Regions from separate parts of the Rossellomorea sp. FM04394 genome, predicted to be linked through region 3. Evidence: riboswitches for the same ligand, from Rfam matches in the RefSeq annotation. Region 3 holds a riboswitch; each other region holds the start of a gene.
What was found. Region 3 has a riboswitch for S-adenosylmethionine ahead of mtnK (S-methyl-5-thioribose kinase). Riboswitches for the same ligand answer to the same signal wherever they lie in the genome.
Positions count from the first base shown of each region.

Region 1: another riboswitch for S-adenosylmethionine. It lies ahead of ACCB35_RS21500 (sugar ABC transporter substrate-binding protein); the one in region 3 lies ahead of mtnK (S-methyl-5-thioribose kinase).
Region 2: another riboswitch for S-adenosylmethionine. It lies ahead of ACCB35_RS19805 (methionine ABC transporter ATP-binding protein); the one in region 3 lies ahead of mtnK (S-methyl-5-thioribose kinase).

Region 1 covers NZ_CP168654.1:4,300,732-4,305,106, reverse strand. Annotated here, with positions in the region: gene ACCB35_RS21505 (CTP synthase) at 1-1,273, shown strand, start outside; SAM riboswitch class I at 1,612-1,718, shown strand; gene ACCB35_RS21500 (sugar ABC transporter substrate-binding protein) at 1,814-2,899, shown strand; gene ACCB35_RS21495 (sugar ABC transporter ATP-binding protein) at 2,916-4,375, shown strand, end outside.
Region 2 covers NZ_CP168654.1:3,934,689-3,939,063, forward strand. Annotated here, with positions in the region: gene ACCB35_RS19795 (MetQ/NlpA family ABC transporter substrate-binding protein) at 68-844, opposite strand; gene ACCB35_RS19800 (methionine ABC transporter permease) at 905-1,570, opposite strand; gene ACCB35_RS19805 (methionine ABC transporter ATP-binding protein) at 1,560-2,573, opposite strand; SAM riboswitch class I at 2,646-2,751, opposite strand; gene chbG (chitin disaccharide deacetylase) at 3,199-3,894, opposite strand; gene ACCB35_RS19815 (GntR family transcriptional regulator) at 3,915-4,375, opposite strand, start outside.
Region 3 covers NZ_CP168654.1:1,632,069-1,636,443, reverse strand. Annotated here, with positions in the region: gene ACCB35_RS08200 (pyridoxal phosphate-dependent aminotransferase) at 1-1,019, opposite strand, end outside; gene ACCB35_RS08195 (carbon-nitrogen family hydrolase) at 1,141-1,923, shown strand; SAM riboswitch class I at 2,025-2,181, shown strand; gene mtnK (S-methyl-5-thioribose kinase) at 2,300-3,481, shown strand; gene mtnA (S-methyl-5-thioribose-1-phosphate isomerase) at 3,500-4,375, shown strand, end outside.

The DNA of each region.
Region 1 (4,375 bases), 1.8 Mb from region 3:
GGTACAAGTTATCCCACACATTACTAATGAAATCAAAGAGCGCGTTTACCGTGCCGGTCGCGAAACCAATTCAGATGTCGTGATCACGGAAATCGGTGGTACGGTCGGGGATATCGAATCCCTGCCATTCCTTGAAGCGATTCGCCAGATCAAGAGCGACGTAGGCCGTGACAATGTGATGTATATCCACTGTACGCTTGTACCTTACATTAAAGCAGCGGGTGAAATGAAAACAAAACCGACTCAGCATAGCGTAAAAGAGCTTCGCAGTCTTGGTATCCAGCCAAATGTCATCGTCGTGCGTACAGAAATGCCAATGACTCAAGACATGAAAGACAAAATCGCGTTATTCTGTGATATTGATAAAAATGCTGTAATCGAGGCAATGGATGCAGATACACTATACTCTGTGCCACTTGCGCTACAGGATCAAAAGCTTGATGAAATCACATGTCAGCACTTGAAGCTGAACTGCCACGAAGCAGATATGACAGAGTGGAATGAACTCGTTGATCGCGTGAAAAACCTGTCTCGTAAAACAAGAATCGCCTTGGTAGGGAAATATGTTGAATTACAGGACGCGTATATCTCAGTAGTAGAAGCCCTTCGTCACGCCGGCTATCATTTCGATAGCGACATCGAAGTAAGATGGTTGAACTCTGAGCTCATCGACAACGCAAACGTAGCAGAAAAACTTGCAGACGTAGATGGAATCCTTGTACCAGGCGGTTTCGGTGACCGTGGAGTGGAAGGGAAAATCGCTGCGACTCAATATGCCCGGGAAAACAAGGTTCCTTTCCTTGGAATCTGCCTTGGTATGCAGCTTGCATCCGTAGAATATGCACGTAATGTTCTTGGTCTTGAAGGAGCTCACTCGGCTGAGCTGAATCCTGAAACGCCATACCCGGTCATCGACCTTTTACCAGAACAAAAGGATATCGAAGATCTAGGCGGGACACTGCGTCTTGGTCTCTATCCGTGTAAGCTGACAAAAGGTTCAAAAGCCTATGCAGCCTACGATGGAGAAGTGGTTTACGAGCGTCACCGCCACCGCTTCGAATTCAACAATCACTACCGTGAGCAAATGGAAAAAGCCGGCTTCATCTTCTCAGGCACAAGCCCGGATGGCCGTCTAGTGGAAATCATCGAGCTAAGCGACCACCCATGGTTCGTCGCATCTCAATTCCACCCTGAATTCACATCACGCCCGACACGCCCGCAGCCTCTATTCAGAGACTTCGTGGAAGCGTCACTTGCGTATGGTGAGAAATAAGATTTATTTGGAACTGCTCTCCCTGGTTTGGGAGGGCGGTTTTTTTGTTATATAGGGTTGGGGTGGCCGATTTTTAAGGGGAATCGGGATTTATCGACCGTTATTGAGATTTATCAACCGAAATCCAAAATTATCGACCGTTAATCGGATTTATCAACCGTATTTTCAATTTATCAACCTAATTTTCACGATATCGACCGTTCTACAAATAGTGACAAATTTCGCTCTACCCTCTTTAATCCTCTATAGAAAATTCCCTAAAAAGAATATTGACAATATTCCCACATATCGTTAATATAGCGATTATAGCAAAATCGAACACAATAAAATTTCATAATCTCTTATAAAGAGTTGGCAGAGGGACTGGCCCGATGACGCCCGGCAACCTACCGTACACACGGAAAGGTGCTAAGACCTGCAGGAAGAATTTCCTGAGTGATAAGAGTACGTTTATTTATACATAAACCTCTTTTCTCTTGGGAAAAGGGGTTTTTTTATTTGAAAAATTGAGGCATATGACCTCGGGAGGAGAAAAGAAAGATGAAAAAAACGGCATCATTACTCGTATTACTCGCACTCATTTTCAGTTTGGTGGCTTGTCAGCCAAAGGTATCACAGGAGGCTGACGCGGATAGTGGAGAAAAGGAGGAAGCAGTGTCCGATCATCCATTGGCCAATAAAAAGATCGCCCTTATTATGCAGATCAATTTAGGGACATTTTCCGCTCAATACATAGAAGGTGTCAAAGAGCAGGTAGAGAAGTTTGGCGGTAAAGTTCAAGTGTTTACATCTGAAGGAGATCTGGCAAAAATGTCTTCCAACCTGGATGCGGCCATCAATCAAAAATTTGATGGGATCCTCATCGATCATGGTACGAAAGAAGCGCTGCAATCAGGGGTGGAAAAGGCGAAGGAACAAAACATTCCCGTTGTCGTATTTGATGCGGATGTTGCTTCAGAAGGGGTGACGGTCCTCGAGCAAGGCGATCAGCAAATGGCTGAACAAACCTTGACGAAGCTTTCAGATGAACTTGGCGGCAAAGGTGAGATCGTGAAGATTTGGGTTGCAGGCTTTGCCCCGATGGAAAGACGCCAGGTGGCATATCAGGAATTTTTAGAAAAAAATCCTGATATTAAAGAAGTGGCAGCATTTGGAGCGGCTACCCAGAATACAGCACTGGATACACAGGCTCAAATGGAGGCCATATTGAAACAGTATCCGAACAAAGGTGACATCGATGCTGTCTGGGCTGCTTGGGATGAATTTGCAAAAGGCGCCGTTCGGGCAATCGAAGCGGCAGGGAGAGATGAAATCAAAGTATATGGTATCGATATGAGTGATGAGGACCTCCAAATCATCCAAAAAGATGGAAGCCCGTGGGTGGCATCGGCAGCGGTCGACCCGAAAGATATCGGCCGTGTACAGGTCCGTTTCTTATATCAAAAGCTAAATGGCGAAGAAACGCCTGAGAAAGTAAAGCTTGAGCCGGTCTTTATTGAAAAAGAAGCATTGCCTGAAGAAACGATCACCACAGATCAATTGCACGAGCATGTAGATGGCTGGGGAGCAAGTGAGCAAGGCTATACAGATGAATTGAAAAAGCTTGAAGGATCGTTCACAGAGTAGAAAGGAGTTAGAAGAGATGACGTCTCCACTGTTGGAAATGATTAATATCAATAAAACCTTCTCAGGAGTGAAAGCCCTTAAGACTGCAAGCTTCGATGTGAAAGAGGGGGAGGTCCATGCCCTGTTGGGGGCGAATGGTGCAGGAAAAAGTACACTGATGAAGATTTTATCGGGAGCCTATTTGCAAGACAGCGGAGACATCATCCTTCACTCTGAAAAAAGAGACTATCAATCTCCGAAAGAAGCGAAGGAGCATGGCATCCACTGCGTGTACCAGGAAGTGGACACGGCCATTGTCCCTGAACTTTCTGTAGCCGAAAATATCGTCCTTGATCAGTTTTCACAAAAAGGCTCCTTTTTTATCACCAAGAAGTCATTAAAGAAAGAAGCGTTGGAGGCGCTTAGACGGATCGGGGCAGAAACCATCCCCCTTGGGCAGCCTGCGTCACGCTTAAGTCTCGCTGAAAAACAGCTGGTCCTCATTGCCAGGAGCCTGCTTCAAAAAGCGAGAGTACTGATTTTAGATGAACCAACGGCCCCTTTAAGCTCTTCCGAGACAGAGAAATTATTCCGTGTCATAGAAGATTTAAAGAAAGAGAGAGTAGGGATCATTTTCATCTCTCACAGGCTCCCTGAAGTCTTTCAGCTTTCGGATCGCATCACAGTCATGAGGGACGGAGAGACGGTTGGAACGTACGGAACAAACGAAACAACCTCCCATAAGATCATTGAAGCGATGCTTGGAGGCACGTATAAAGAAGAGTTTCAGAAAAGAACGCTGCCGATTGGTGAAACGCTTTACGAAGTGAGAGGACTTGCGGACGGACAAAAGCTGAAGGATATCCATTTATCCGTGAAGGCAGGTGAAGTAGTCGGAGTGGTCGGACTCGTGGGGGCAGGGAAAACCGAGCTCGCCAAAGCCCTATTCGGAGCATCTCAGGTAGTATCGGGTGACCATCTTCTGAAAGGCAAGAAGCTCAGTATTCATTCTCCACGAGATGCAGTACAAAATGGCCTGGCGCTTGTACCTGAGGAAAGACGAAAAGAAGGATTGTTCATTCATGAATCCGTGCAGCACAACCTAAGCTTCCCCTCCTTGGGGAATGTCTCCAATTGGCTATGGATCAACGGAAGGAAAGAACGTCAGCTGGCTCGTGAAAAAATCCGATCCCTCGGAATTAAAACCGCTCATGAAGGGATCCAGGCCAACTTTTTAAGTGGAGGTAATCAGCAAAAGGTTTCAATCGGAAAGTGGCTATCCGATGAAGCCACAGTGTTCTTGTTTGATGAACCGACGAAGGGTGTGGACATCGGAGCGAAGAAGGAGATCTTCTCCCTGATTCAATCCCTTGCAGAAAAAGAGAGGGGCATCCTCTACTTTTCCTGTGAAATACAAGAAATCCTGGCGATCTCGGACCGCATCCTCGTCATGTACGATGGCCGGATCGTCAAAGAACTGACGAAAGTAGAAGCAAC
Region 2 (4,375 bases), 2.2 Mb from region 3:
ATACTAAATTTCCTGATTGGAGGACCGTCCCTCTAATCCAATTGGAGGTCCGTCCCCCTACTCCACTCTACTCCATCCACTCAGGCTTACCAAAGCCTTTGAATTCTTCGTCGATCACTTTTTCGAATCCGTCTGCTTCTACGACTGCTTTGATGTCTTTCGCCAATTGTGAATCAAGGTGCTTCGTATTTACAACCACTCGGTTACGATACTGATCAGGCATGTTCTCCAGCTGAAGTGCATCAAGTAAGTCCATCTTGGCAGCCAGGGCGTAGTTCCCTGGAACCGCTGATAAGTCTACACTTTCTACAGCCCGTGGAAGCTGAGCCGCTTCAATCGGTTTGAACTGCAAATTTTTCACGTTTTCCGCAATGTCTTTTTCTGATACAGTCAACGGATCCGTGTCAGGCTTTAAGGTAATCAATTTCGCATCTTCTAAAATCTGAAATGCGCGTGCTGCGTTCGTCGGGTCGTTTGGAATGGCAATGGCGCTGCCTTCTTTGATATCTTCAATCGAATCAAACTTATCCGAGTAGATTCCCATCGGAGCGGTAGGTACGACAATCACTTCGGATAATTCCATGTTATGCTGTTTCGCAAAGGTTTCCATGTAGATTTTATGCTGGAAAAGGTTCGCATCCAGATCTCCCTGGGCCAGTGCATTGTTCGGCTGGATGTAATCACTGAACTCCTTCACTTCAACCGTGTATCCTTTTTCTTCAAGACCGGGCTTGATCGCTTTTGTCACCATATCACTGTATGGTCCGGATGTCGCTCCGATGGTCACTTCTTTTTTATCTTCCGAGCTTGCCTCGTCCCCTCCGCAAGCTGCAAGAATGATCATCGTTACCGTTAATGCCACTAATAAAATCCACTTTTTCACTTGTTGTTCCCCCTAGAGTAGTTATCGTTTATCGACTAATCGTGCAAACACATCACCCGTATACTGGATGAGTTGAACCAAACAAATTAAAATGACGACGGTCGTGATCATCACGGTATTGTCATATCGGTAGTAACCAAAGCGAATCGCCAGGTCCCCGACTCCGCCTCCACCGACGATGCCGGCCATGGCTGAATAGGCAACTAAACTGATCGTTGTAATCGTGATCGCCTGAATCACCGCTGGACGGGCTTCCGGTAACAGCACGTCCTTGATGATCATCCAAGGGCTTGCCCCCACTGAAACCGAAGCTTCAATGACACCTTTATCAATTTCACGCAATGATGTTTCTACCATTCTCGCAAAAAACGGAATTCCCGCAACAGAGAGTGATACCGATGCTGCCGTCGGTCCAATCGTGGTACCGGTCAATAGTTTGGTTAATGGTAATAGTGCGACCAATAAAATGATGAACGGAACCGACCGCACCATATTGACGACAAACCCAACGACCTTTTTGATCAAACTATTTTGCAAAAATAAGCCTTTGTCTGTTACGAAAAGAAGGATCCCGAGGGGCAATCCCACTAAAATCGCAACTCCAAGTGAAATCCCCACCATATACACCGTTTCAAAAAAAGCTTTATTCAATTCTGGTAAAATCGCAGTCAATGAATCAGGCAGCATTCTCAAGCACCTCCAAGCTTTGCGTCTTCAGCGTGATGAACCGGATCGCGGCTTCGATTTCTTCATGGGACCCGATCAGTTCCATGATGAATATCCCCAGGGGAACTTCCTGGATATATTCGATCTTGCCGTGAAGGATGTTGCCTCTCACTTTGTATTTCTGGAACACTTCTGAAACGACGCTTTCCTCTGCGATCGACCCTTTGAATTGGATTTTGATCAGCTTACCTTTCCTTGATTCCACAAGGTGTGGCGGGAGTTCAAATTGAAGAATCGTTTCGATGAATTGCTTCGTTAAAGGCTGCTTAGGTTCTGCAAACAAGTCGTATACCGGACCTTCCTCCACGATTTTCCCATCCTGCATCACGGCCATCCGGTCGCAGATTTCCTTCACCACTTCCATTTCGTGGGTGATGAGCACGATCGTCAACCCTAGTTCTTTATTAATCTTTTTTAAGAGTTGCAAGATTGATTTGGTCGTATTCGGATCCAGTGCCGATGTCGCTTCGTCGCAAAGTAAAACCGATGGGTTGTTCGCCAGGGCCCTTGCAATCCCGACTCTTTGCTTTTGTCCTCCGCTGAGCTGGGCCGGATAAGCGTCCGCTTTGTCCGATAGACCGACCATCTCCAGGAGCTCAACGACTCTGGGTTTGATGTTCCCTTTCGGTACACGTGCCGCTTTCAAGGCAAAAGCCAGATTGTCAAACACCGTTTTTGATTTGATCAGGTGAAAATGTTGAAAGATCATGCTCGTTTTCTGGCGGGCTAACCTTAGTTGTTTGGAGGTGAGCTTCGTAAAATCCTGTCCATCAATGATGATTTCACCCGATGTCGGGGTTTCAAGTAGATTCAAGCAGCGAATGAGTGAGCTCTTACCCGCTCCGCTGTATCCGACGATCCCGAAGATTTCACCCTTTTCAATTGTTACTGAAACGTTATCGACACCGACCACGGTTTGCTTTTTTGTTTTGTAGGTTTTAACTAGATTTCGAATCTCGATCAATGTGCACACCCCTTTTTTTATCCAATAAAAAAATGCCTCTTTCAACTGAAAGAAGCATCGCCTGTTTATCTCGACTTATCTCTCAGAATGAAATCATTCTGCAGGAATTAGCACCGTTCCAATACTGGAGGTTGCCGGACGTCGTAGGGCCTGATCCCTCGGTCACTCTGGATAATTGAAAGTATGTAATTTTCTAATTTTTTAATCTTATAGAGGATAATACTGGGTATGTGAATGGAAGTCAATAGGGAATTTTGCAGTTGTTCTTATGTAAGCGTTATTTATATTGATGCACTGGGATAGGGATTTTTTTAGGGGGAGCGGATATGGGTTTAATCTGGGGGGTCATCCGTTTTTTTACAGTCGATAATAAAAGAGCGAAAGTCGATAATAAACCTTCTCTCATCCTAACAATCCATATATTTCACATGAAATTCAGATCAAATCCTTCCTAACACCATCTCAAAGACTCAAAAACCATATATACTATCCAAAAACCTTCCCTTCCACCCCTAAATCGGACAAATCTCCATTACCAATAGAAAAAGGCACTGCCTTCTAGAGCAGCACCCCGATCATTTGTCATAACAACTCGCACCAACTTGTAATCTCTCAATCAACCAAATTAAAACGTCCACTCCTTAATCCCCGTCAACACATCCAACTCCCTCAACCTCTGCTCACAATAAGACGAATTCCCTTTCAAGTATGTATCAACATACGCCGGATGACACATAATCTCAAGCGTCTCACCTTCCTCACTGCTGTCCAATATCCTCTTTAATCCTTCAACCGACACTCCGTCACCATAAAAGTCCATCGAGAAACGGTCGGTTAACACATTCATTCCATCAAATCCATCACAGGGCACATTCCGGACCGGAACCCCAAAGCGCTCCGACAACCTCTTCACCACAGGGATCAAAGGCCGAAAGCTATGAACATGGTGATGACTGTCAATATGGGAAAGGGGCAAGCCGAATGATAGAAATTTATCCACCTGAGCCTCCCACTCCATCTCAACCTCATCCACATTGATTTCTTTTTCTTCAAAAATCCTGCTGGTGTAACGGAAATAGCCCCTCTCATCCAGCAGAGATGATACTCCACCTGAAACCGGTCTTCCGCATGTCAGCGTTAAATGGATCCCAACCTGTAATTCCGGATAAAGACGTGCTAATTCCACCGCGTGCAAAGTCCCCGGCATATTGACCAGCATCGTTGTTGAGTTGACGATTCCAAACCGGTGACTATCAACGATTCCGTAGTTCACCCCCCGGCATAAACCAAAATCATCTGCGTTGACGATCACATTCCTCATAATCCCCCATCCCCTTTTCTCTAATAGGTTCTTTCTACAAGAAAGCTCGCTTTATCTCCCCTGAAAATCGCTTTGGAAAATTCGATCACCGATCCATCCTCTACATAAGCCGTCGTCTCAATCATAAAGCAAGGCGTCCCCTCTGGTACCTCAAGCTTTTCTGCCACTCGTTCATCTGCTAAAAATAATTCAATCGTTTCGACGGTCTTTTTAATTTTTATCTCAAACTGTGTTTCCAGGAGCTTGTAAAGTGATCTTTCACATTCGTCTTTATCCAGCCCGGGCGTCTTGTACCAGGGCAGATAGGCCACCTCATATTGCAGGGGCAGCCCGTCTGAATAACGAATTCTCTCTAACCGATTGACGGGATCTCCGTTCTTCAACTCCAGCGCTTTTTCCACTGTTGATTCTGCCGGGATGACATTCATGCTCAGTACCTTGATCTTAGGTTTTTTACCTTGTAATCGCAGTTGCTCTGTGT
Region 3 (4,375 bases):
AACTCTACAGATGTAAATCCTTCAGGTACCTTTAACCAGGCGAAGAAGGAACCTTGTGGAGCCTTTACATCCCACCCTATTCCCTGAAGCCCGGAGATTAATAGTTTTCTTCTTTCTTCATATGTTGAAACCAATGCATTCACGCATTCCTGCGAGCTTAAGAGGGCTGTGGTAGCCGCTTCTTGAATGGCACCGAACAAGCTCACATAAAGGTGATCTTGAAGGACGTTGATCGCTTCTATGACACTTTTATTCCCAACTGCAAACCCGACTCTCCAGCCAGCCATATTATATGTTTTCGATAGAGTATAGATTTCAATACCGACATCCTTAGCTCCTTCTGTTTCCAAGAAGCTAATAGGTTTCTGTCCATCAAATCCAATCGCTCCATAGGCAAAGTCATGCACAACACAAATATCATGCTGATCGGCAAGTTCCACTGTTTCTTCAAAGAATGATTTTGTGGCGATCGCACCAGTTGGATTATTGGGGTAGTTAAGAAACATTAGCTTTGCATTATATAACTTTTCACCGGACAGTTCTTGATAATCAGGTAGAAATCCATTTTCCTCACGGAGAGGCATTTTAATCATGCGGGCTTCTGCTAATGCAACCCCGGATAAATAATCAGGATAACCGGGATCAGGCACTAATACACCATCACCAGGGTTCAATAAACATTGAGGAATTTCAACTAATCCTGCCTTTCCTCCAAACAGCACAGCTACCTCTGTTTCCGGATCCAAACCTACACTGTATTCACGGAGGTAGAAAGCGGCAATCGCCTCTTTAAATGACGATAACCCACGAAATGGGGGATATTTATGATTGGAAGGTGTAGCAGCTGCTTCTGTCAGTTTTTCCACAATATGAGGAGGAGTCGGCTGATCCGGATTTCCCTGCCCTAAATTAATGACATCATGTCCCTCTTTCACAACAGCATTCACTTTCCCTGCAAGGGATGCGAAAAATTGTTCAGGTAATAAATCTAAACGTTTTGCCTTACTATAAGTCTTCATACACTCACCCACTACATTTTTTTGAAAATTTATTACTTTCAAATTCTAGTCACAAATGATATAACGGAAAATAAAGAATGTAAAGCAATAAATTCCAAAAGGCCACAATGAGGTGAAAGAAATGATTCAAAAGATAGGTATCGCACAAATGGATATTGTGTTCGGAAATCCTTTAGAAAACAAGAAAAGAGTCGAGAAATGGGTTAAAAAAGCAAGTGAAGACGGCTGTGATACAGTTGTACTGCCTGAGCTTTGGACGACTGGATATGATCTTACAAGAATGGATGACATCGCTGATAACGGAGCAAATGATTCATCTTCTTTCCTGACCGCCCTGTCCAAAAGAAATTCCATTCAGATTGTAGGTGGTTCTGTAGCAAACAAAACACAGAATGGTGTAAGCAATACACTTTTAGTAGTTGATTCCAATGGCCGGTTGGTGAAACAGTATTCAAAGCTTCACCTTTTCAAGCTAATGGATGAACATCATTATTTACTTCCCGGACAAGAGGATGGCATGTTTACCCTTCAAGAAACAGAAATGGCAGGATTGATTTGTTACGACATCCGCTTTCCGGAATGGTTCAGAAAACATGTACTAATGGGAGCCAAGGTCGTTTTTGTCGTAGCACAGTGGCCAGCAGCACGGATTGATCACTGGCAGACCCTCTTAAGGGCACGGGCGATTGAAAATCAGTGCTACGTCATCGCCTGCAACCGTGTAGGCAGTGACCCGAACAATGAATTTGGCGGTTGTTCCCTCATCATTGATCCATGGGGAGAGATTCTTTCAAAGGGATCTCAAACGGAAGAATTGGTTTCAGCTGAAATCGATTTACATGAAGTAGAAAGAGTCAGAAAGCAGATTCCGATATTCCAGGACCGAAGACCGGATTTTTATTAGAAAGGTTATTTTCCAAAAAAACGTTGACATGGAAAATACTTAAATGGTACCATTCAATTCAAATGAAACATTCTGAAAGTTTAATTAAATAGCGTACGCAACTCTTATCAAGAGCTGGCTGAGGGATTTGGCCCTATGAAGCCCAGCAACCGACCATAATACCGCATTAAAGCGGGGCGCAGTATGCGCCGGATTGACTAATCCAGTAAGGCACGGTGCTAATTCCAACAGAAAGATATTCTTTCTGAGAGATAAGAGGCGACGAAGATGATTCTTCAAGCCTCTTTCGAACATGGAAAGAGGCTTTTCTTATGCCACGGAAAAGCCTCCATAACACCGTCTTTAAATAAGGGGTGTACTAAAAGGAGGAATAAAAATGGCAATTACAAAACTTAATGCGTATCAACCACTTACTGAACAGTCAGCAATTGTGCTGGCCATTCGGTTAAGAATTTTTGAAGACGGAACTCTCTTGACGTGTAAAGAAATTGGAGACGGTAACCTAAACTTGGTATTTCATGTAGTGGAGAGTGAGACAGGTAAAGGAATCATCATAAAGCAAGCACTTCCTTATGCAAAGGTTGTAGGGGAAAGCTGGCCATTGACAATCGAACGGGCAAGAATCGAAGCGGGTGCTCTAAAGCTTCAACAATCATTTGTGGGAGATCTGGTTCCTGAAGTGTACTACTCAGACCCTGCACTTGCGATTACGGTAATGGAGGATTTAAGTGCACTGACGATTGCCCGAACAGGTCTTATCAAAGGGGAAAAGTATCCACAGCTCTCCCAAGACATTGGAACTTTTTTAGCCAATACACTGTATTACACATCCGATTATGCCCTTCATCCTTTCAAGAAAAAGGAATATGTGAAAGAATTTTCAAATCCAGAGCTGTGCAAAATCACTGAAGACCTTGTATTCACGGATCCTTTTTTCAACAGTGAAACCAATGAATTTGAGGAAGAATTATCTGAGGATGTTCAGCAGTTATGGGATGATTTCACTTTAAAACTTGAAGTGGCCAAATTGAAAAAGAGCTTTCTAACTGAAGGAGAAGCCTTGCTGCATGGAGACCTTCATACTGGAAGCATCTTTGTCGATCAGTATCAGACAAAAGTGATCGATCCCGAGTTCGCCTTTTATGGACCGATAGGCTTTGATATTGGGCAATTCATCGCAAACCTTATTTTCCAGGTGATTTCAAACCCTGAAGAGAAAGAAACGATTCTCTATCACATCCAGAAAACCTGGAACGTCTTCTCCACTACATTTTCCAACCATTGGAAAGTAAGTGGCGATGCCTACACGAAGGTAAATGGCTACCTTGAATATGTATTGGAGAAAAGCTTTCAAGACAGCATCGGTTTTGCAGGCTGTGAATGTATCAGAAGAACAATAGGTCTTGCTCATGTTGAAGACTTGGAAATCATCGCTGATAAAGAACAAAGAATACAGGCCAAACGTGCTTGCTTAGCCCTAGGGAAAGAACTGATCGTGAAACGTAAACAGATTTATTCCATCGAGGAACTCATATCCTTAATACAGTCTCATTCCTAATGAATAAAGGAGATTATCATGACACAAACACTTACAATTCCAACTTCACTGGAGTGGCATGAAGATTATTTACTGATTCTAAATCAACAAAAATTGCCTAACACAGTGGAATACATCAAACTGACGAACATTGAAGAATATTACGATGCAATTATTACGCTAAAAGTGAGAGGTGCTCCCGCCATTGGCATTACAGCTGCTTACGGATTAGCCCATGCAGCCCGTCAATATGAAACGAATGACTTAGCAGAATTTATGGACCTCTTTCAACGAGACAAGAAATATCTCGCCGGTTCACGTCCTACAGCGGTCAACTTGGTTTGGGCTTTAAATCGCTTAGAAAATGTACTAGAGCATATATCTTCGGTTAATGAAGCCAAAACCAATTTACTTCATGCTGCAGTCCAACTTCATGCAGAAGACGAGGCAGTATGTCGTTTAATAGGAGAATATGGATTAAGTGTATTGAAGGACAAACAAATCGTGATGACCATTTGTAACGCCGGTTCCATTGCAACGAGTAAGTATGGAACGGCATTAGCCCCATTTCATTTAGGAAGGGAAAAAGGAAAAGCGTTCCAGGTTTACGCATGTGAAACACGGCCCGTACTTCAAGGAGCACGACTGACTGCTTGGGAATTACAACAATCAGGAGTTGACGTCACCCTCATCACCGATAGCATGGCGGCTCATACCATGAAAGAAAGAGGGGTGGAAGCTGTCATCGTTGGTGCTGATCGCATCTCTGCCAACGGGGATACCGCAAATAAAATCGGAACGTCCATGCTCGCCATTCTGTGTAAACACTTCAATATTCCTTTTTATGTGGCCGCTCCGTCCTCCACATTCGATCTATCAATTCGAAATGGTAATGAGATTCCGATTGAAGAAAGA